DNA from 3 places in the Nocardioides pakistanensis genome. Region 2 is predicted to be linked to each of the others. Evidence: riboswitches for the same ligand, from Rfam matches in the RefSeq annotation. Region 2 holds a riboswitch; each other region holds the start of a gene.

Region 1 (7,386 bases), on a different contig from region 2:
GGTCGCGACGACCGTACGGCAGCGGAGGACCCGATCGTGGGAGCCGCGCGGGCAACCGCTCAGCCGGGTGGGGCCATCTCGCACCGGACGCCGAGCAGGCGCACGGCCCGCGCAACGTCGAGGCGGGTGACCAGCGCCGCCGCAGCCTCCTCGATCGGACCGGTCTCGGTGGTCGGCTGCTCCAGCGTCACGCTGCGGGTGTGGGTCTCGAACGGCGCGTAGCGCACCTTCAGGGTGACCCGTACGACGGGCCGCTGCTCGCGCTGCACGTCCTGCGCGACGTGCCGGGCCAGCCGTCGTACCTCCGCCTGGACCGCCCCGGGGTCGGTGAGGTCGGTCTGGAAGGTGGTCTCCCGGCTGTGCGAGCGGGCCACCCAGGGCGTGCTCGTGACCGGGGAGGTGTCCACACCGCGCCCGAGCCGGCGGTACCACGGCCCCATCGTCGGTCCGAGCTCCGCGGCGAGCCGGTGCGCGTCGGCGGCGGCGAGCTGCCCGACCGTCTCGATCCCCAACGTGGCAAGGCGTTTCGCGGTCTTCTTGCCGATCCCCCACAGCGCGTCCGGCGGCCGGTCGGCCATCTGCTCGAACCAGTTGTCCTCGGTCAGCCGGAACATCCCGCGGGGCTTGCCGAACTCGGTGGCGATCTTCGCCCGGAGCTTGTTGTCGCCGATGCCGACCGAGCAGTGCAGCCCGGTCGCGTCCAGCACCGCGGCCTGCACGTGCCGGGCGAACGCCTCGGGATCGTCGGTCTCGATGCCCAGGAACGCCTCGTCCCAACCCAGCACTTCGACCACCGCGTCCTGGGCCCGCAGCGTGGCCATCACCTTCTCCGACGCGGCGTCGTAGGCGTCGGCGTCGACGGGCAGGAAGACCGCATCCGGGCAGCGCCGCAGCGCCACGCGCAGCGGCAGGCCGGAGTGCACGCCGAGCTCGCGCGCCTCGTACGACGCCGTCGACACCACCCCGCGCTCGGTGGGATCACCGCGGCCGCCCACCACGACCGGCCGGCCGGCGAGCTCGGGATGCCGCAGCACCTCGACCGCGGCGATGAACTGGTCGAGGTCGACGTGCAGCACCCACGAGCGCCTCATCGGGCCATTGTCACCTGACGAACGTGTGAGCCACCGGGCCGCGGCCCCTGCCGAGGCGCCAGCCGGCGGAGGTGCGCAGGGCGCGGGCGACGAAGGCCTGCGCCAGGACGGCCGCGTGCAGGAGCGGGAGGCCCCGGCCGAGCTCCACGGCGAGCGCGGCGGAGTACGTGCAGCCGGTGCCGTGGTCGTTGTGGGTGGGCACGGTCTCGTGCTCGAGCAGGTGCGTGCGACCGTCGTGGTCGACGACGACGTCGCAGCAGGTGCTCGCACCCGGGTCCCCTCCGGTGAGTACGACGGCCGGCCCCATCGCGTGCAGGGCCAGCGCGATGTCGCGGACCGGGTCGCCCAGGCTCGCTCCGACCAGCCGGGCCGCCTCGTCGAGGTTGGGGGTGACGACTGTCGCGCGGGGCAGCACGTGCTCGCGGTAGGCACGCACCACGTCCTCGCCGCCGAGCTCGGCACCGCTGGTCGCGACGAGCACCGGGTCCACCACCAGCGGCAGGTGCTCGGGGAGCCGGCCGAGGAGCCGGGCGATCTCGGGCGTGCCGAGCATCCCGGTCTTCACCGCGGCCACGGGCAGGTCCTCGAGCACCGCGTCGACCTGCGCCTGCACGTCGGCGGCCGTGAGCTGCACGACGCCGTGCACACCGGTGGTGTCCTGTGCGGTGACCGCGGTGACCGCACAGGCTCCGTGGGCGCCGAGGGCCGCGAACGTGGTCAGGTCGGCGGCCACCCCGGCCGCGCCGCCGGAGTCGGTGCCGGCAATCGTGAGGGTGACCAGCGGGGCGCTCATCTCAGCCGCTCCTGGATCCTGCGGAGCACCGCGGCCGGGTCGTCGGCACGCATCACCGTGCCCATGACCGCGACCCCGTGGGCCCCCGCGGCCAGCATCGCCCCCGCGTTGCCGGCGTCCACGCCACCGAGGGCGAACACCGGGACCTTGCCGGCGAGCGTGACGGCACGACGGACCCCCGCGGTGCCGACCGGCGGGCCGTAGCCGGGCTTGGACACCGTGGTCGCGACCGGCGAGATCGACAGGTAGGTCGCGCCTCCTCCGACCGCGCGACGAACCTCCTCGTCGTTGTGGCAGGACCGGCCGTGGAACGGCGCCGACCGGGCGTCGACACCGCTCTGGGTGGCCGACAGGTGGATCCCCGCGGCCGGTGGGCTCCAGGTGTGCGCGGCGATCACCATCACCCCGGTCTCGGCGATCCGGGCCATCAGGTCGTGCCGCTCGTCGCGGCCGAGGTCGAGCTCACGCACCACGACGGCACCGAGCCCCGCGTCGACGCAGCGAGCGACGGTCTCGACGAGGTCCCGCCCCGCGGGCAGCTGGGTCCGGTCGGTGAGCAGCAGCAGCCGAGGCAACCTCATCGGCCCACCCGCCCGGCCATCGGGCTGGAGGCCCGTGCGGTGCTCCGCCGCGGGATCCGGCCGGCCCCGTGGGCGAGCCACCCCGCCTCCACGGCGAGCCGCATCGCGGTCGCCATCGCGACCGGGTCCTCCGCGCGGGTGATCGCGGTCGCCGCGAGCACGGCGTCGCAGCCGAGCTCCATGGCCCGGGCCGCGTCACCGGCGGTGCCGATCCCGGCATCGAGGACGACCGGCACCGCGACCGCGGCGCGCACCGCCTCGATCGCGTGCGGGTCGTCGATGCCGCGGCCCGACCCGATCGGGGAGCCGAGCGGCATCACCGCGGCACAGCCGACGTCGACCAGACGCTGGGCCACCACCGGGTCCGCGGTGGTGTACGGCAGCACCGTGAACCCTTGCCGCACAAGGGTTTCCGCGGCCTCGACCAGCTCCACGACGTCGGGCATCAGGGTCGTCTCGTCGCCGATCACCTCGAGCTTCACCCAGTCGGTCTGCAACGCCTCGCGGGCCAGCTGCGCGGTGAGCACCGCCTCTCGCGCGCTCAGGCAGCCCGCGGTGTTGGGCAGGATCCGCACCCCCTTGGCGCGCAGTGCGTCGAGCAGGCCGCCCGGCCCGGTGTCGGACGTGCGGCGCATGGAGACGGTGACCAGGCCGGGGCGGGCCGCGTCCACGACCTCTTCGACCGTCGCCACGCTGGCGAGTCCGCCGGTGCCGATCCAGAGCCGACTCGTCAGTTCTTCGCCTGCCACCTGCACGGCGCTCACCCGCCCTGCTGTGCGCTGACGACCTCGACCTCGTCGCGCTCGGCGAGCCGGGTCCGCGACCACGCCGTCGCGGGGACCACGACCCCGTTGACGGCCACGGCGAGCCCGCCGACTCGCGGCACGAGCTCGGCGACGGTGGCCTCGTCGGTTACCGTGCGCTGCTCGCCGTTGAAGGTGATGTCCATCAGCTGGCTCCTTGTCGTGCTGGGGTGAACCGGTCCGGGGTGAACGGTCGTGCGACCTCGGGCACGGGCGCGTCCTCGACGTGCGCCCGAACCACCTGCGCGGTCAGCGGCGCAAGCAGCACGCCGCCGCGGTAGTGACCGACGGCGAGCACCTGCCGCGGTCGGCCCGTGCCTCCGCCTCCGCCGGAGCCGAGGTCGGCGCCGGGATCGAGCCCGAGCAGCGGGCCGTTGTCCGGGCTGCCCGGCCGGTGCCGGGCGGTGACCTCGAGCAGCTCCGCGGTGTCGAGGCCGGGGACCAGCGCCCGTGCCGCGGCCAGCAGCCGGCTGACTGCTCCGACCGTCGCGACCGGTGGCCCGTGGTGCTGCTCCTCGGTGGCGCCGACCACGACCTCGCCGTGGGCGCGGGGTACGACGTAGACCGGCTCGCCGTGCACCCGGGCCCGGACGACCCGGTCGGGGGCGTCACCACCGCGCAGCCGGATCGTCTCGCCCTGCACGGGCCGCACCCACGGCCCGTGCTCGCGCGCCCGCGCCCCGGTCGCCCAGACCACGGCGTCACAGGGGAACTGCGAGCCGTCCCGGAGTCGCACCGCGTCGTCCACGACGGCATCCACGTCGCGATGCACCACCCGGTCCCCCAGCACCCGGAGCAACGCCTCGGCCACCCGGCGCGGGTCGACATTGTGATCCTCGGGCAGAAGCGCGCCGCCGGCGACACGGCCGAGGGCCGGCTCCTGCCGGCGCAGCTCGCGGCCGGTCAGCTCCTCGACCAGCACACCGTGGGCGCGCAGGAGCCCCAGCGGCCGCTCCACGTCGGCCAGGTCGTCGCGGTCGACACCGGCGAGCACGGTGCCCGTGGTCCTGAGGTCGACGTCGACGCCGGCGCGTGCGGAGAGGGAGGCTGCGTACGCCGGCCACATCCTCGCCGACTCGATCCCCAGCCGGAGCAGGGAAACCTCCCCGAACCACGCCTCCCCACCGGGGGTCAGCATCCCGGCCGCGGCGTGGGTGGCTCCCTGGCCCGGCGAGGGGTCGAAGACGTGCACGTCGTGACCGGCACGGACCAGCTCGTCGGCGCAGGCGAGGCCGATGATCCCGGCCCCGGCGACAGCGACCTTCATGACCCGGCGACGGCGGCGACCAGCTCCTTCGCGGCGAGCGGCGGATCAGCGGACCGGCAGAGCGCGGCGGCGACGGCGACGCCGTGCACCCCGGCGGCCATCACCTCGGGCACCCGCTGCGCTGTGATCCCGGAGATCGCGATCGCCGGCAGCACCGCAGCGGTCTCCTGCAGCGTGTCCAGGCCGATCGGGTCGGGCAGGCCGGCCTTGGTGGCCGACGGGTACACCGGCCCGACCCCGGCGTAGTCCGCTCCGGCCGCCTTCGCTGCGCGGGCGTGCTCGGCGTCGCGGCAGGTCGCACCGATCAAGAAGCCCTGCGGGGCAAGGCGTCTGGCGTCCGCGACGGGCAGGTCGTCGAGCCCCAGGTGGACGCCGTGGGCGCCTGCGGCCAGCGCGATGTCGATCCGGTCGTTCACGATCACCGTGGCCGCCGTACCGCTGAGGCGGTGGAGGACGGCACGGGTGAACGCCAGCAGCTCGCGGTCGGCGAGATCCTTGGCGCGGACCTGGACCGCGTCGACCCCCGCCGCGACCAGCGAGGCCAGCAGGTCGAGCGCCACCTCGTCGTGTGCGGGGAGATCGGTGATGCAGTGGATGCGTGGTAGCACGTCGCCTCACTTCCTTCGCCGGCATTACCCGGATCAGGTTCGACGGTCGGAGCGGCTACAGCTCCATCTCAGCCCGATGCCTCGGGCTCCCGTGTGGATGTGGCGACGATAGCAGCGGTCGGCGGCGCGGTCACGCCTCCGCCGGGCCCCTACGGCTCGAGGCACTCCGGGATCGAGTCGGAGGGGCCGAGCGGGGTCTCGGTGGTGCCGGCCGGGTCGTAGATCTTGACCCAGTCGACCCGCGGGAACTGCCTCAGCGTCGGCATGATCTCCCCGGCGACGGTGACCGTCGACCCGCCGCTGCTGCAGCGGCCGGTCAGCTGCACGCGAGCGACCATGTCGTCGATGTCGAGGTTCGTGAACCCGGTCGACCGCGAGCGGAGCAGCCGCAGCCCGTCGGCGCGCTCGCGCGGCAGCGGCCCGGCGTAGAGCCGGTCCAGCACCGCGGTCGCCTGGGCGACCTTGCGGACCGGGCGCATCCGCGGCACGAAGAACGGCTCGGTGTTGGCCAGGTAGCGGTCCTCGTCGAAGAAGAACACCTTGCGGTCCACGGTCGGGAAGGCGGCCCGGATGTCGAGCACGACCCGGTGGGGGTTGCGCAGGGTGGAGACCTCGAAGTCGGTCTTCTTGGCCAGGCCGATGCCGTACGTGGTCACCGCCTCGAAGTCGCCGGAGCGCACCGCGGTGATGACGTTGGGCAGCGGGAACGCGCGGCGGGCGGCGACCGTCTGGCCGTCGGCGTCGTGGGCGGTGGCCTGGTCGAAGCGGACCCGCAGGATCGCCCGTCCGGCGATCCGCACCGGCAGCCCAGACCCGTCGCCGAGCAGCTGGTCGACGTACCTGACCTGGCGGGGCGCGGGCATCCCACCGTCGAAGACGAACACGAGCCGGTCGAAGCCGGGGTGGTGCGCGGCCCGGATCTTGACCAGGGTCGGCACGGTGGCGGCGCTCGAGGTGGCCGTGGCGCCGGCGGTCGCCAGCACGGGTACGACGAGCAGCACGCTGATCAGCAGGGAGAGAAGGCGCGAGATACGCATGACACACCCCCGGGTGTAGAGAGCCCTCTGCCCGCAAGGTATCCGCCCTTGCGGGCACCGGATAAGTGTTGGAGGTCCCGGAGCGCCTGGCCCCTCTGCGCGGTCAGACCGACGACGGCACGAGGATCCCGCGACCGCGCAGCCTGCCGGCGTCGAGGTCGTCCATCGCGTCGTTGACCGCCTCGAGCGGGTAGGTGTGGGTGAGCATCTCGACCCGACCGTCGGCGGCGAGCGCCATCAGCTCGACCAGCTCGTTGTAGCTGCCGACCAGGTTGCCGACCACGTTGCGCTCGGTGGAGATCACGTCGATGGTCGGGACGTCGACGGTGCCGCCGTACCCGATCACGAAGTCGCTGCCGGCCCGCCGCGTCATCACCCAGCTGTCGTGCTCGGCGCCCTGCTCGCCGACGAAGTCGAGCACCACCTCGGCGCCCTTGCCGTCGGTCAGCTCCAGCACGCGCTCGACGTGGGAGCCGTCGACCAGGACCGTCTCCGTGGCGCCCCACTCGCGCGTGAGCGCGAGGGCCTCCTCGTTGCGGTCGAGCACGACGATCCGCGTCGCGCTCATCCCCCGCAGGCACTGGATACCGATGTGACCGAGACCGCCGGCGCCCATCACCACGCAGGTGCTGCCGGGGTGCAGCAGCGGCACCGCCTTCTTCACCGCGTGGTAGGCGGTGAGTCCGGCGTCGGCCAGGGCGGCCACCGAGGCCGGCTCGACGCCCGCGGGCAGCTTGACCACCGCGCGCGCCGAGGTCTTGATCAGCTCGGCCATCCCGCCGTCGGTGTCGATGCCCGGGAACGCGCTGGCCTCGCAGTGCACGTCGTCGCCGGCCCGGCAGGCACGGCAGAAGCCGCAGGTGGCGAGCGGGTGCAGGATCACCGGGTCGCCGACCTGCAGGTGCGCCACGGCCGAGCCCACCTCGTGCACCCAGCCGGCGTTCTCGTGGCCCAGCGTGTAGGGAAGGGCGACGTTGCTCTTCTCCGCCCACTGGCCCTCGACGATGTGCAGGTCGGTGCGGCACAGGCCGGCCCCGCCGATCCTCACCACCACGTCGAACGGCCCGTCGGCCCTCGGCTCAGGGACGTCCTCCACGACCGGGCGGGAGTGGTACTCGTGCAGTCGAACCGCCTTCATCTGCGCCTCCAGGGAGTGATCAGACACCGGGTGGCCACCTGTCCGGCACTCTACTCACCTGACCCTGT
Region 2 (7,386 bases):
CTGGCTGATCCGCATCGAGCAGAACTTCGGGCCGCACATCGAGCAGAAGTGCGCGGTCTTGCTGGCTTCGGCCGGGAGCGTCTCGTCGTGGAAGGACTCCGCGGTGTGCGGGTCCAGGGAGAGCGCGAACTGGTCGTGCCAGCGGAACTCGAAGCGGGCGCGGGACAGTGTGTCGTCCCAGTCGCGGGCGCCGGGGTGTCCCTTGGCGACGTCGGCGGCGTGGGCGGACAGCTTGTAGGTGATGACGCCGGTCTTCACGTCGTCGCGGTTGGGCAGCCCGAGGTGCTCCTTGGGAGTGACGTAGCAGAGCATCGCGGTGCCGTGCATGGCGATCGCCGCCGCGCCGATCGCGGAGGTGATGTGGTCGTAGCCGGGCGCGATGTCGGTGGCCAGCGGACCGAGGGTGTAGAACGGCGCGCCGTGGCACCAGTCCTGCTGCAGCACGACGTTCTCCTCGACGAGGTTGAGCGGCACGTGGCCGGGCCCCTCGACCATCACCTGGACGTCGTGCTCCCAGGCCCGCTGCGTCAGCTCGGCGAGGGTGCGCAGCTCGGAGAGCTGCGCCTCGTCGTTGGCGTCAGCCGTGCAGCCGGGGCGCAGGCCGTCGCCGAGGGAGAACGAGACGTCGTACCGGGCGAAGATCTCGCACAGCTCCTCGAAGTGGGTGTAGAGGAAGTTCTCCTCGTGGTGGGCCAGGCACCAGCCGGCCATGATCGACCCGCCCCGGGAGACGATCCCGGTGATGCGCTGCGCGGTGAGCGGCACGTAGCGCAGCAGCACGCCGGCGTGGATGGTCATGTAGTCCACACCCTGCTCGCACTGCTCGATGACGGTGTCGCGGAAGACCTCCCAGGTGAGCTTGCTCGCGTCGCCGTCGACCTTCTCCAGCGCCTGGTAGATCGGCACGGTGCCGATCGGGACCGGCGAGTTGCGGATGATCCACTCGCGGGTGGTGTGGATGTCGTCGCCGGTGGACAGGTCCATCACCGTGTCGGCGCCCCAGGTCACCGCCCAGGTGAGCTTGTCCACCTCCTCGGCGATGGAGCTGGTGACCGCGGAGTTGCCGATGTTGGCGTTCACCTTGACGAGGAACCGGCGCCCGATGATCATCGGCTCGACCTCGGGGTGGTTGAGGTTGGCGGGGATGATCGCGCGCCCGGCCGCGACCTCCGAGCGGACCAGCTCGACGTCGCAGTTCTCGCGGATCGCGACGTACTCCATCTCCGGCGTCACGACGCCCTGCCGGGCGTAGTGCATCTGGGTGACCGTGCCGGTGCCGCGGCGCGGCCGGGGCCGCGTGCCGCGCCACTGGTCGCGCGCCTCGCCCCGCCGGAGCGCGCCCTTCCCGTTGTCGAGCAGCTGGGTCTCCCGACCGGCGTACTCCTCGGTGTCGCCGCGCTCGACGATCCAGTCGGCGCGCAGGGGCGGCAGGCCGACCTCGGGGTCGCTGCCGGGTCCCGCGGTGGCGTACCGGTCGAACGTCTCGCCGTTCGTGAGCGCGACCCGGGTGAAGGGCACGCGGACGTCGGCGCGCGATCCGGTGCGGTGGACGGTGCTGTGGCTGGGGTGGATGTGCATCAGGCCTCCTGGGTGGGTGGGACGGACGTGTGGGCGACGGGGCCGCGACCGCGACCCAGCCGCCAGCCCGCGCTGCGGCGCAGCGCGGCCGCGACGAAGGCTTGGGCTGCCCGCGTCGCGGTAGGGAGCGGCTCTCCCCGGGCGAGGTGCACGGCGAGGGCGGCCGAGAACGTGCAACCGGTGCCGTGGTCGTTGGTGGTCGGTACGCCGGCGTGCTCGAGCACGTGCGCGCGGCCCCGGTCGTCGACCACGAGGTCGCGGCACCGGTCGGCGTCCGGGTCGCCGCCGGTGAGCACGACCGCGGGGCCGAGCGCGTGGAGGGCCCGCGCCACGTCCTCGGGCGGCTCCTCCGGGTCGGCGCCGGCGAGCCGGCGTGCCTCGGCGAGGTTGGGAGTGACGACCGTGCAGCGCGGGAGGACGCGGTCGCGGTAGGCGGCGACGAGGGCCTCGTCGGCCAGCACCGCGCCGCTCGTGGTGCGCAGGACGGGGTCGACGACCAGCGGCAGGCCCGACGGCAGGTCGGCGACCACCGCGGCGACCTCGGCGGAGCCGAGCATGCCGGTCTTGGCGACCGCGACCGGCAGGTCGTCGAGCACGGCGTCGATCTGGGCCCGCACGTGGTCGGCGGCGAGGTGGGCCACGGCACGCACGCCGGCGGTGTCCTGCGCGGTGACGGCGGTGACGGCGCACGTCCCGTGCGCGCCGAGCGCCGCGAACGTCGCCAGGTCGGCGGCCACGCCCGCAGCGCCGCCGGAGTCGGTGCCCGCCACGGTGAGGGCGACCAGGGGGGTCATCGGACCTCCTCCAGGACGCGAGCCACGACGCCGGTCGGGTCCGGGGCGCGCATGACGGCCCCCATGACCGCGACGCCGTGAGCGCCGGCAGCGCGCATCGCGGCGGCGTTCTCCACCTCGACCCCGCCGAGGGCGAAGACCGGCACGTCGCCGGCCAGCGCGACGGCGCGTCGTACGCCGCCCTCCCCGACGGCGGGGCCGTAGCCCGGCTTCGACGCGGAGGCGGCGACCGGCGAGATGGTCAGGTACGACGCGCCGCCGGCGACCGCGCGGCGTACCTCCTCGTCGTCGTGGCACGACCGGCCGTGGAAGGGCGCGGCGTCGGCGTCGTGCCGGCTCTGGGCGGCGGCGAGGTGCACCGCCGCCGCGCCCGGCAGCCAGGTGCGGGCGAGGATCACCGTGACGCCGGCGGAGCCGAGCGCGCGGGCGATCTCCTGCCGCTGCTGCTCGGGCAGGTCGAGCTCGCGGAGCACGACCGCCTCCAGCCCGGCGGAGGCGCAGTCGGCGACGGTGCCGACCAGGTCGCGCCCGGGAGGGACCTGGTGGCGGTCGGTGAGGAGCAGCAGCCGCGGCAGGTCGACCCCCGTCACGTCCCCACCCGTCCGGCCATCGGGCTCGAGGCGCGGGCGGTGGTCAGGCGCGGGACGCGGCCCGCGCCGCGGGCCAGCTCGCCGGCCTCGACCGCCGCGCGGAGGGCGGCCGCCATCTGCACCGGACGGTCCGCGCGGGTGATCGCGGTCGCCGCCAGCACCGCGTCGCAGCCCAGCTCCATCGCCAGCGCGGCGTCGCTCGCGGTGCCGATGCCGGCGTCGAGCACGACCGGGAGCGCGACCGCGGCGCGCACGGCCTCGATCGCCCGCGGGTCGTCGATGCCGCGACCCGAGCCGATCGGCGAGCCCAGGGGCATGACCGCCACGCAGCCAGCGTCGGCCAGGCGCCGCGCGACGACGGGGTCGGCGGTGGTGTAGGGCAGCACCCGGAAGCCCTGCCCGACCAGCGTCTCGGCCGCGTCGAGCAGCTCGACCACGTCGGGCAGCAGGCTGGTGTCGTCGCCGATCACCTCGAGCTTGACCCAGTCGGTCTCGAGGGCCTCGCGCGCGAGCTGGGCGGTGAGGACGGCCTCGCGAGCGCTGTGGCACCCGGCGGTGTTGGGCAGGATGCGCACGCCCTTCGCCCGGAGTGTGTCGAGCAGTCCGCCGCTGCCGGTGTCGGAGGTGCGACGGATCGACACCGTGACCAGGCCCGGAGCGGCGGCGTCCACGACGTCGGACACCACGCCGATGTTCGTCAGCCCGCCGGTGCCGATCCACAACCGGCTGGGGAGGTCGACTCCCGCGATCTGCATGCGGCTCACCCGCCCTGGTGCGCGGTCACGAGCTCGACCGCGTCGTCCTCGGACAGCGACGTGGTCGCCCACGATCCCGACGGCACGACGGCGCCGTTGAGCGCGACCGCGAGGCCGCGGACGGGCGGTGCCAGGTCGAGCAGGGTGGCGCCGTCTGCCACGATGCGCTGCTGGCCGTTGACGAGGATCCTCATAGCAGAAGGGCCTTCCTGACGTCGGTGGGTGCGTCGGTCGGGTCCGCGGCGAACCGGCCGGGTGTGAACGGTCGTGCCAGGGAGGGGATCTCGCCGCCCTCCACGTGGGCCCGGACCACGCGGGCCGTCAGCGGCGCGAGCAGGACGCCCCCGCGGTAGTGGCCGACGGCCAGCACCACGCGGAGCGGCCCGGGAGCCTCGGCGGGGCCGAGCAACGGCCCGTTGTCCGGCGTCCCGGGTCGGTTCCGGGCGGTGATCTCGAGGACGTCTGCGGTCTCGAGGCCGGGGACGAGGGTGCGGGCGGCGTGCAGCAGGCGCACGACGGTCCCGAGGCTGGCGTGCGGCTCGGTGTCGTGCTCCTCCTCGCTCGCGCCGACGACGACCTCGCCGTCGGCACGGGGCACCGCGTAGACGGCTTCCCCGTTCACCCGCGCCCGGAGCACCCGCGTCGGCGGGTCGGCGGCCCGCAGCCGGATCGTCTCCCCCTTCACGGGACGGACCGCGCGGACCAGCCCGCGCGCCTCGGCACCCGTGGCCACCACCGCCGCGTCGCAGGGATGGCTCCGGCCGTCGGCCGTGATCACGCCCGTCGGCGTCACCGTCGCCCGGGCCCGGACCAGCTGCTCGGACACGAGGCGCAGCAGGGCGGCCGCGACCCGGCGCGGGTTGACGTGGTGGTCCTCGGGCAGGAGTGCGGCGCCGGCGACCCGGGACAGCGTGGGCTCCTCGGCGCGGGCCTCGCGTCGGTCCAGCTCGCGGTAGGCGAGGCCCTCGGCCTCGAGCACCTCCAGGGTGCGGTGGACGTGCTGCAGGTCGTCGTGGTCCTGGCCCACCAGCAGCGTGCCGGCGGTGCGCAGGTCGACGTCGAGGCCGGACGCGGCGTGCAGGCGCGCGGCGTACTGCGGCCAGAGGCGCGCGGAGGCGACGCCGAGCCGCAGCAGGTTGGTCTCCCCGTGCCAGGCCTCACCGGCGGGGGCGAGCATGCCGGCCGCCGCCCGGGTCGCGCCGGCGCCCGGGTCGGGGTCGAACAGCCGTACGTCGTGCCCGGCGCGGACCAGCTCCTCCGCGCACGCCAGGCCGACGATGCCGGCGCCGATCACCGCCACCCTCATGCGAGCGCGACGGCGTCGACGAGTCCTCTCGCGGCGGCAGCGGGTCGGGGTGATCGACAGATGGCCGACGCCACCGCGATCCCGTAGGCCCCGGCCGACATCACCTCGGGTGCGCGCTCGGCGTTGATGCCAGAGATCGCGATCGCCGGCAGGACCTGGGCGACCTCACGCAGCGTGTCCAGTCCGATCGGGTCGGGCAGACCGCTCTTCGTGGTCGTGGGGTAGACGGGCCCGACCCCGACGTAGTCGGCGCCCTCGGCCTTCGCGGCGCGGGCGTGCTCGGCGTTGCGGCAGGTGCCGCCGACGAGGAAGCCCGGCGGCGCCAGGCGCCGGGCATCGACGATGGCGAGGTCGTCCCGCCCGAGGTGGACGCCGTGGGCTTCCGCGGCGAGCGCGATGTCGACACGGTCGTTCACGATCACCGCCGCCGGCGTCCCGGCAAGGCGGTCCACGAGGGCGCGGGTGAACGCCACCACCTCGCGGTCGGACACCGATTTCGCACGCACCTGGACGGCGTGGACGCCCTCGCGGACGACGGCCTCCAGCAGGGTGATCGTCCCGTCGTCGTACGACGGGAAGTCGGTGATGCAGTGAATGCGGGGCAGCACGTCGCTCCTCACTTCCTTCGCCGGCATTACCCGGATCAGGTTCGACGGTCGGAGCGGCTCCAGCCCCATCTCAGCCCGATGCCTCGGGCTCCCGTGTGGAATGCGACGACCGTAGCAGCCGTGCACGTCTTCTCGGAAGGAGGTCAGCCGGACGGGCACAGCCGTCCCGCCTGTTGCGTGACAACCACGCCGACGCGCGGTGAGGCCATCCCGTGAGCTGATCAGGTCAGAGCCCGGCGACGTCGCCGATGACGATGATTGCCGGCGGGCGTACCTTTTCGGTCTCGGTCGCCTTTTCGAGCTGACCCAAGCTCGTGTGGATGACGCGTTCGCTCGCCAGGGATCCGTCCGTGACGATTGCCGCGGGCTGGCCGGCGTCGCGTCCGCCATCGATGAGGGCCTGGGCTATGGCACCGGCGTTTTGGACGGCCATCATCAAGACGATCGTGCCTCGTGATGCGGCCAGGGCGCCCCAATTGACGAGGCTGTCAGGGTGGCGCGGCGGTAGGTGACCTGAGACGACGGTGAAGTCGTGGACGACCCCTCGGTGCGTGACGGGGATCCCCGCCAGCGCTGGTACCGAGAGGGATGAGGAGAGGCCGGGGATGACACGGACCGGGACTCCCGCTTGGTGCAGGTCAAGCACCTCCTCGAACCCTCGACCGAAGACGTAGCTGTCACCTCCCTTGAGGCGGACGACCCTCTTTCCGGCTCGTGCCCGGTCGAGCAGGACGGCGTTGATGTCTTCCTGGGCGGTGAACCTGCTGCGCGGGAACTTGGCGACGTCGATGAGCTCCACATCGGGAGCGAGCCCCGCAAGCAACTCATGAGGCACCAGCCGATCGGTCACGACGACATCCGCGCCGAGCAGTGCCTTGAGGCCAGCGATCGTGATGAGGTCCGGGTCGCCTGGACCGGCGCCGACGAGGGTGACTCCGGCGAACGGGGCTGGGTCCAGGCAAAGGGCGCGGTCAGGCATGAGCGTCATTGTCCAAGCCACGTGAGGCCATCGTCGATGCGGGCCACGGCCCCGTTGGGGACGTCGACCCACGCTGCCTCGTGTGGCTTCATGCCTTGGAGATACGCGACGGCTGACCGGATCGCGTCCCCGTGCGACACCAGGACGGATACGCAGCCGCGGTCGAGGTCGCCGAGCACAGCACCCATGCGGTCGTACACGTCCATGAGCGACTCGCCACCCGCGAGCGGCTGCGTCGGGTCCGACCAGTCGAAGGTCTCCGCTGCGGCCCAGGTCTCCTCGTACGTTCGGCCCTCGAGGTCACCCAGATGTTGCTCGCGCAGGCGGAGGTCCGACTCCGGAGTCAGCTGCAGCCGGCGGCCGATGACCGCAGCGGTCTCGGCCGCGCGGGTCAGGTCGCTGCAGATGAGCCGAGCCGCGACCAGCCCCAGGCCAGCCAGGTCACTCGCGATCAACTCCGCCGCCGCCGCCGACTGGGTGCGCCCGAGGTCGGTCAGCGGCGGATGAGCGGTCTGCCCCTGCGTCAGGCGGCGTACGTTCCACTCCGACTGGCCGTGACGGACGAGGTAGACCGGGTGCGGCATGGGGGCGATTCTCCCGTAGGCTGCGAGACGCTCGTGGCGCAGGAACCCGGTGAGAGTCCGGGGCGGTTCCGCCACTGTGACGTCCGAAGGGACGCAGCCAGACACTGGCCGCGGGCTGATCCCACCGATCGACGGGGCGAGAACCCCGGAGGAGGAGCCCCGGCCCATGGCTGCGCGTACCCGCATCGCCCT
Region 3 (7,386 bases), on a different contig from region 2:
CTCGCCGCGGTGGAGCGGGCGCGGGAGGCGGGCGCGGACGTGCGCGCCTATGTGGCGTGGACCCTGATGGACAACTTCGAGTGGGCCGAGGGCTACACGAAGACCTTCGGGCTGGTGCACGTGGACCGCACCGACCTCGGCCGCACCCCGAAGCGGTCCTTCGAGTGGTACGCCGAGCTCGCCCACGGCGCCCGCGACGAGCTGTCCCGGGGCTCGGGCAGCTAGCCCTTCACGCTGCCGGCCAGCAGGCCGCGGACGAAGTACCGCTGCAGCGACAGGAACACGATCAGCGGCACGACCAGCGAGACGAACGCGCCTGCCGAGAGGATGTGCCAGTCCTGGCCGCGGGTGCCGGACAGCTCCGCCAGACGCACGGTCAGCGGGGAGATGTCGAGGCTGCCGCCGCCGAAGACCAGGGCCACCAGGAGGTCGTTCCACACCCACAGGAACTGGAAGATGCCGAACGCCGCGATCGCCGGGGTCATCAGCGGGAGCATGATCCGGGTGAAGATCGCGACGTGCCCGGCTCCGTCGACGCGGGCGGACTCGATCAGCTCGCCCGGGATCTCCTTCATGAAGTTGTGCAGCAGGTAGATCGCCAGCGGCAGACCGAAGATCGCGTGGGAGAGCCAGATCGTGTAGAAGCCGCCGCCGGGCGCGGCTGCACCGGCCAGCTGGGGCAACCCGAACGGCGGGTTCACGTACAGCGTGAGCAGCGGGATCATCGTCACCTGGATCGGCACGATCTGCAGCGCGAAGATCGCCACGAACAGGAAGTGCCGACCGGGGAAGCGCATCCACGCGAACGCGTAGGCGGCCATGGTGGCCAGCGAGATCGGGATGATCACCGACGGGATCGTGATCACGATCGAGTTGATGAAGTACGTCGCGAGGTTGGTGTTGCTGCCGGAGAGGGCGACCTCGTAGTTGTCCCAGGTGACCTCGGGGTTGGTGAACCAGGTCCACCAGCCGCTGCTCTGCACCGATGCCTGGGGCCGGAACGAGGAGATGAACAGGCCCGCGGTCGGGATCGTCCACAGCACCGCGATGACCACGGCGATGAGGGAGGCCCACGGTGAGGTGAGCCGCTTGTGGGCGTTCTTGGCCGCCCGGCCGGCGCGTCCTTCGGCGGCCGGAGCGAGGGCCTCGGGTGCGGGGGGAGTGGTGGTGGTCATCGGGCCTCCAGCTTCCGCATCTGACGCACGTTGTAGATCACGATCGGTGTGACGAGCAGGAACAGCAGCACGGCGAGCGCGGCGCCGAGTCCGGAGTTGAAGGAGCGGAAGCTCTCGACGTAGAAGTCGTAGGCCAGCACGCTGGTGTTGAAGTTGCCGCCGGTGGTCGTCCGGACGATGTCGAAGACCTTCAGGGTGGTGATGCTGATGGTGGTGAGCACGACGATCAGGGACGGGCGGATGCTCGGCACAGTGATGTGACGGAACATCTTCCAGCCCGACACCCCGTCGAGCCGCGCCGCCTCGACGATGTCGTCGGGGATCGCCTTGATCGCGGCCGAGAGCACCGTCATCGCGAAGCCGGCCTGGACCCAGATCATGATCACGATCAGGAACAGCGTGTTCCACGGGTCATTGAGCAGGAACCGGTAGGTGTCGAAGCCCAGGGACTTCAGGAGCTGGTTGGCCAGGCCGATCTGGTCGTTCTCGGTGGCCCGGTAGTCGTAGACGAACTTCCAGATCAGCGAGGCGCCGACGAGCGAGATCGCCATCGGCAGGAAGATCAGGCTCTTGGCGATCTTCTCGAAGCGGGCCTTGTCGACGAGCACGGCGTACACCAGGCCGACGAAGGTGGCCACCACCGGCGTGACGATCACCCACAGGGCGGTGTTGCGCAGCACGGTGAGCTTGGCGGGGTCGGTGAAGATCGTCTGGTAGTTCTCCCAGCCGATGAAGCTGTTGCCGCTGGAGTCGCGGAAGGACTCGTAGATGGTGCGCAGCCCCGGGTAGAGCAGGCCCAGGGCGATCATCAGCACCGCCGGAAGGATGAACGAGCTGCTCTGCAGGAAGTCCAGGATCCCGCGGGTGGCGCGGGAGCGCGGCTTGTCGGAACGGCCGGACTCCATCCGGTCGGCGATGAGCAGCAGCACTGCGACCACGCCGACGAACAGCCCGATGACGATGAGCATCTGGAGCAGCTTCTCGCCTGCTGACATCCGTCCTCCTCCGTGCCGGCCGGGAATCCCGGCTCGGCGTCGATCCTGCCAGTCCTCGACCCCGAATGCAGCGGGGACGCGGCAACTGCCACGTCCCCGCTGTCGATTCAGGACCTCATGTCAGGTCACGGCCAGGAGTTCTCGATCTTGTCGAGGCTCTCCTGGGTGCTCTGACCGGTGATCCAGGCGGTCATCTCCTTCCAGAAGCTGCCGGCGCCGACGGCTCCGGGCATCAGGTCGGAGCCGTCGAAGCGGAAGACCGCCTCGGGGTCGGCAAGCGTCTCGGCGGAGAGCTTGTCGATCGGGCTGACCAGGTTGTTCACGTCCAGGCCCTTGTTGGCGCTGACCCAGCCGCCGGCCGGGGTGGCCTTGGCCTTCTCGTTGGCCCACGTGTCGCTGGACAGGTAGGTCTGGAACGCGACCACCTCGGGACGGTCGGCGAACGCAGCGACGAACTCGCCACCGCCGAGGACCGGGCGGCCGAAGTCCTCGCTCACCGGCGGCAGGTAGAACGCGAAGGCGTCACCGTTCTCCGCGACCTCGGTGCCCTCGGGCCAGTTGGCGGCGTAGAAGCTCGCCTGGCGGTGCAGCGCGCACTTGCCGTCGAGGATCGGCAGGCCGCCGTCCTGGAACTCGGTCGAGGCGATCGACTTCACGTCGCCGAAGCCGCCGTTGACGTACTTCTCGTTCTTGAGGATGTCGCCGACGCGGTCCAGCGAGGCGACGATCGCCGGGTCGTTGAAAGCGATCTCGTGGTTGACCCACTGGTCGTAGACGTCCGGGCCCGCCTCGCGGAGGATGACGTCCTCGAGCCAGTCGGTGGCCGGCCAGCCGGTGGCGTCACCGGAGCCGATGCCCGCACACCACGGCTTGATGCCGGTGCTCGCGATCTCGTCGGACAGCGCCATCATGTCGTCCCAGGTCTGCGGGATCTCCCAGCCGTTCTCCTCGAACATCTTCGGGGAGTACCACACGAACGACTTCACGTTGGCGCCCAGCGGTGCGGCGTACAGCGTGCCGTCGACCGACCCGTAGCCACGCCAGTCCTCACCGAAGAACTCGTCCACGTTGTCCGAGACGCTCTGCGGCGCCTCCATGACCTTGCCGGTGTCGTTGACCAGGGTGTTGAGCAGGCCGGGCTGCGGGATGTAGGCCAGGTCCGGCGGGTTGCCGCTCTTGACGCGGACGACGAGCTGCGCCTCGAACTCCTTCGAGCCCTCGTAGACGACCTCCGCCCCGGTGCACTCCTCGAAGAGGTCGTAGGAGTCGATGTGGGGCTGGTCCTCGGGAGCGACGATCGAGGTGTAGAGGCTGACCTTCTTGCCGCTCAGGTCCCCCCACTCGGTCATCCCCTCGCACTCGGCCTTGCCCTCGCCGGGTGCGGTGCCACCTGCGCTCGTGCTGCCCCCGTCGTCATCTCCGCCACACGAAGCGAGGACGAGGCCAGCGCTGAGCATGATGGCGGCCGCGGACAAGCCACGGCGAGCCTTCGGTGATCGCATGTGCTGTGCTCCTCTTCTGCTGGACTCCGGTCCGGCCGCTCGGATGGGCGCGGTCCGCGTACCGGTTGGTTCCGAGAACATCGGTTCCGCACAGCGTCCGCAACGGGAACCCGTAACGATGCCGTAACACTTTGAACGTGCAAATCCATGGGGCGCCCAAGCCATTCATGCTGGTGCATGCGATGGGCGGATTGCGCACAACCGTGCGCTCTGCGGTGGTTGAGGAGCGAGCCTGCGAGCGTCTCGAAACCCCGGTGGTTGAGGAGCGAGCCGAGCTCCGGTGGTTGAGGAGCGAGCCTGCGAGCGTCTCGAAACCCCGGGCGCCCGCGGCGGCGTCAGGGCAGCGCGTGTACGGCGAACTGCTCGGCCAACCGACCGGCAGCAAGGCCGTGCACCCCGGCCACCCGCGCGAGCTCCTCGCGCATCATCGCGGTCAGCCCCTCGCGGTCCGGGTGCTGGCTGTCGTGGCACAGCAGCGCGGCCATCTTCGCGTCGAAGTGGTCGGTGACGTCCACGGCGTGGTTGCTGCCGCGCGGGTGGTCGGCGATCCACAGCTCCCGCGGTGACCACTGCTCGAGGCCCTCGTCGCCGAGCAGCTCGGGGAACGCGAACGGGTTGCCGGCCGCCGGGTACAACGCCTGCGTCGCGGCCTCCCCACCGGCGAGGTGGTCGGGGTGCGACGGGGCGAGCCGGTCCCAGTCGCGTTCGGGGCTCTGGATCAGCACCCGTTGCGGACGCACCTGCCGGACCACCCGGGTCAGGTCGCGCACCAGGTCGCGGCTGACGACGAGCTCGCCGTCGACGTACCCGAGGAAGACCAGCCGCTCGACGCCGACCTCACGCGCGGCGGCGGTCTGCTCCGCGCGGCGGATCCGCGGCATCTCGGCGCGGTCGAGGCCGGGGTCGAACCCGCCGGCCTGTCCGTCGGTGATCACGCAGTAGGTGACCTCGACGCCGGCCTTGGTCCAGGTCGCGACCGTGCCGGCGGCGGCGAAGTCGACGTCGTCGGGGTGCGCGGTCACGACCAGGGCGCGTTCGACGCCGTGGTCGGGGAGCGGGGTCATGCCGACCAACCTAGGCGAGGAAGCCGGCCAGCTCGGCCAGGGCCCGCCGTGCCTCGGGGATCGGCAGGATCGGGTAGACGTGGATCAGCCCGGGCTCCTCGACGTACCTCAGCGGCCAGCCCTCCGCCACCGCGCGGTCGGCCAGCCGCCGGCACTGCGGCTGCAGCAGGTCCCGGGTGCCGCACCACATCAACGCCGGCGGCAGCCCGGCGAGGTCGCCGTTGACCGGACTCACCTCGGGCCGCGTGACGTCGTCGCCGCCGGCCCACCACGCCCCGCAGATCCGCAGCCGCGACAGCTTCAGCCACGGGTCCCGCCCGGCGGCCTCGATCGTGCCCGGGGTGGTGTCGGTCAGGTCCACCCACGGCGCGACCAGCACCAGGTGGGTCGGCTGCGGGCCGGGCCGTCGGGCGATCTGCTGCGCCAGCGCCAGCGCGAGGCCGCCGCCGGCGGAGTCCCCGGCGAGCACCACGCCGCCCGGCGACTCGATCGCGACCTGCTCGAACAGCCGCAGCAGGGGCTCGGTGGCGTCGCGCCAGGTGTGCGTGGGGGTGAGCGGGTAGACCGGGAACACCACGCGCAGGTCGAACCGCCGGGCCAGCCGGGCGACGTAGCGCCAGTGGACGGTGTCGGCGTGCGAGACGAAACCGCCGCCGTGCAGGTAGAACAACGTGCGGGTGGGCGTCGTACCGGCCACCCGCAGGTCGTGCACCGGGAAGCCCACCCCGTCGACCTCGGTGACCTCGAAGCCGCGCAGCACCCGGCGCGGCGGGTCGGTCCTCGCGGCCGCCTGCGCGGCCAGCTTGCGGGCCCGGAACGCCTCGGTGTCGACCACCTCGCTCGCGCCGCGCAGCAGCGGGATCAGCGTGGCGACGGCGCGGCTGCGCAGGCTCGGCATGGGTCCACCTCCATCGGGGCCGGCGTGCTGCGGAGGCTACCGCCCGCAGGTGTAGCCTGACCGCAGAACGACAGGGGAGCGCCGACCGGCGCTGAGAGTGCGGAACGGCCGCAGACCCTCGAACCTGATCCGGCTAGCACCGGCGAAGGAAGTCGAGTCTCGATCGCACGCGTGCGATCCCCTCCCGAAACACCTGGGAGTGCACAATGCGCATCACCACCCCGGCCCGCGGTGCGGGCCTCGCGGCGGCTGCCGCCCTGAGCCTGACCCTGAGCGCGTGCTCGCTCGGCGGTACGTCGGACGAGCCCGACCCCGCCGACGGCACCGCCGGGCCCGCGGACACCAAGGTCGTCCTGGCCAGCCACGAGTCGTGGTCGGTGCCCGAGGAGGTGCTCGCCGCCTTCACCGAGCAGACCGGGTACGAGGTCGAGGTGCAGGCCGCCGGGGACGCCGGCACGCTGACCAACAAGCTCGTGCTCACCAAGGGCTCGCCGATCGCCGACGCGGCGTTCGGGGTCGACAACACGTTCGCCTCCCGGGCGGTGTCGGAGGGCGTCTTCGCCGACTACGAGCCCGCCGACCCGCCGTCCTCGGTCGAGGGCTTCGAGCTGCCCGACGAGGCGGCCGCCGCCGCGCTCACCCCGGTGGACTTCGGCGACGTGTGCGTGAACGTCGACGACACCTGGTTCGCCGAGAAGGGGATCGAGCCGCCGGCCACGCTCGACGACCTCGCCGACCCGGCGTACAAGGACCTCTTCGTGACGCCCGGCGCGACCACCTCCTCACCGGGCCTCGCCTTCCTGCTCGCCACGATCGCGGAGTACGGCGACGGGTGGACCGACTACTGGGAGCGGCTGATGGCGAACGGCACCCGGGTCACCGCCGGCTGGAGCGACGCCTACACCGTCGACTTCACCGCCGGCGGTGGTGACGGCGACCGGCCGATCGTGCTGTCCTACGCCTCCTCCCCGCCGTTCACGATCCCCGAGGGTGGCGATGAGCCGACCACGAGCGCGCTGCTCGACACCTGCTACCGCCAGGTGGAGTACGCCGGCGTGCTCGAGGGCGCCTCGAACCCCGAGGGCGCGAAGGCGCTGATCGACTTCCTGCTCTCGCCGACCTTCCAGGAGGCGTTGCCGGAGAGCATGTACGTCTTCCCCGTCGACACCTCCGTCGAGCTGCCCGAGCTGTGGGCGCAGTGGGCGAAGGTCCCCGACGAGCCGCTCACCGTCGACCCCGACGAGGTCGCCGCGAACCGGGACGAGTGGCTGACCACCTGGGGGGAGATCACCACCCGGTGAGCGGCAACCGAGGGCTACGACTGGGGACCATCGCGCTCGCGGTGGTCCCGGTCGTGTTCCTCGGCGCGTTCTTCCTGCTCCCGCTCTCCGGCATGCTCGCTCGCGGCTTCTGGGTCGACGGGTCGCTCGACCTCGGCGGGCTGACCGAGACCCTCGCGCGCCCGCGCGTGCACCGGGTGCTGTGGTTCACCGTCTGGTCGTCCTCGGTCGCGACCGTGGTCACCCTGCTGCTCGGGGTGCCGGTCGCCTACGCGCTGTACCGGCTGGAGTTCCCCACCCGGCGGCTGCTGCGCGCGCTGGTGGTGATGCCGTTCGTGCTGCCCACGGTCGTGGTCGGCGTCGCGTTCCGCACGCTGCTCGCGTCCGCCGGGCCGCTCGGCTTCCTCGGCCTCGACGGTACGGCGGTCGCGATCCTCGCCGCGCTGGTCTTCTTCAACCTCGCCGTCGTGGT

The links. Region 2 has a riboswitch for thiamine pyrophosphate ahead of thiE (thiamine phosphate synthase). Riboswitches for the same ligand answer to the same signal wherever they lie in the genome.
Region 1: another riboswitch for thiamine pyrophosphate. It lies ahead of thiE (thiamine phosphate synthase); the one in region 2 lies ahead of thiE (thiamine phosphate synthase).
Region 3: another riboswitch for thiamine pyrophosphate. It lies ahead of ACYVIH_RS08875 (thiamine ABC transporter substrate-binding protein); the one in region 2 lies ahead of thiE (thiamine phosphate synthase).

The regions. Positions count from the first base shown of each region.
Region 1 is NZ_BAAGUV010000002.1:49,870-57,255, reverse strand. It holds gene ACYVIH_RS00305 (DNA polymerase IV) at 60-1,091, opposite strand; gene thiD (bifunctional hydroxymethylpyrimidine kinase/phosphomethylpyrimidine kinase) at 1,102-1,884, opposite strand; gene ACYVIH_RS00295 (thiamine phosphate synthase) at 1,881-2,465, opposite strand; gene ACYVIH_RS00290 (thiazole synthase) at 2,462-3,229, opposite strand; gene thiS (sulfur carrier protein ThiS) at 3,226-3,414, opposite strand; gene thiO (glycine oxidase ThiO) at 3,414-4,535, opposite strand; gene thiE (thiamine phosphate synthase) at 4,532-5,143, opposite strand; TPP riboswitch at 5,137-5,246, opposite strand; gene ACYVIH_RS00270 (AMIN-like domain-containing (lipo)protein) at 5,293-6,180, opposite strand; gene ACYVIH_RS00265 (NAD(P)-dependent alcohol dehydrogenase) at 6,284-7,345, opposite strand.
Region 2 is NZ_BAAGUV010000051.1:9,699-17,084, forward strand. It holds gene thiC (phosphomethylpyrimidine synthase ThiC) at 1-1,578, opposite strand, end outside; gene thiD (bifunctional hydroxymethylpyrimidine kinase/phosphomethylpyrimidine kinase) at 1,578-2,372, opposite strand; gene ACYVIH_RS17415 (thiamine phosphate synthase) at 2,369-2,962, opposite strand; gene ACYVIH_RS17420 (thiazole synthase) at 2,959-3,717, opposite strand; gene thiS (sulfur carrier protein ThiS) at 3,723-3,911, opposite strand; gene thiO (glycine oxidase ThiO) at 3,908-5,023, opposite strand; gene thiE (thiamine phosphate synthase) at 5,020-5,631, opposite strand; TPP riboswitch at 5,627-5,736, opposite strand; gene cobA (uroporphyrinogen-III C-methyltransferase) at 5,858-6,610, opposite strand; gene ACYVIH_RS17445 (histidine phosphatase family protein) at 6,616-7,194, opposite strand; cobalamin riboswitch at 7,194-7,321, shown strand; partial or broken gene cobN (cobaltochelatase subunit CobN) at 7,361-7,386, shown strand, end outside.
Region 3 is NZ_BAAGUV010000022.1:57,276-64,661, reverse strand. It holds gene ACYVIH_RS08905 (glycoside hydrolase family 1 protein) at 1-225, shown strand, start outside; gene ACYVIH_RS08900 (carbohydrate ABC transporter permease) at 222-1,175, opposite strand; gene ACYVIH_RS08895 (carbohydrate ABC transporter permease) at 1,172-2,170, opposite strand; gene ACYVIH_RS08890 (ABC transporter substrate-binding protein) at 2,296-3,672, opposite strand; gene ACYVIH_RS08885 (PIG-L deacetylase family protein) at 4,008-4,736, opposite strand; gene ACYVIH_RS08880 (alpha/beta hydrolase fold domain-containing protein) at 4,747-5,634, opposite strand; TPP riboswitch at 5,697-5,802, shown strand; gene ACYVIH_RS08875 (thiamine ABC transporter substrate-binding protein) at 5,841-6,935, shown strand; gene ACYVIH_RS08870 (ABC transporter permease) at 6,932-7,386, shown strand, end outside.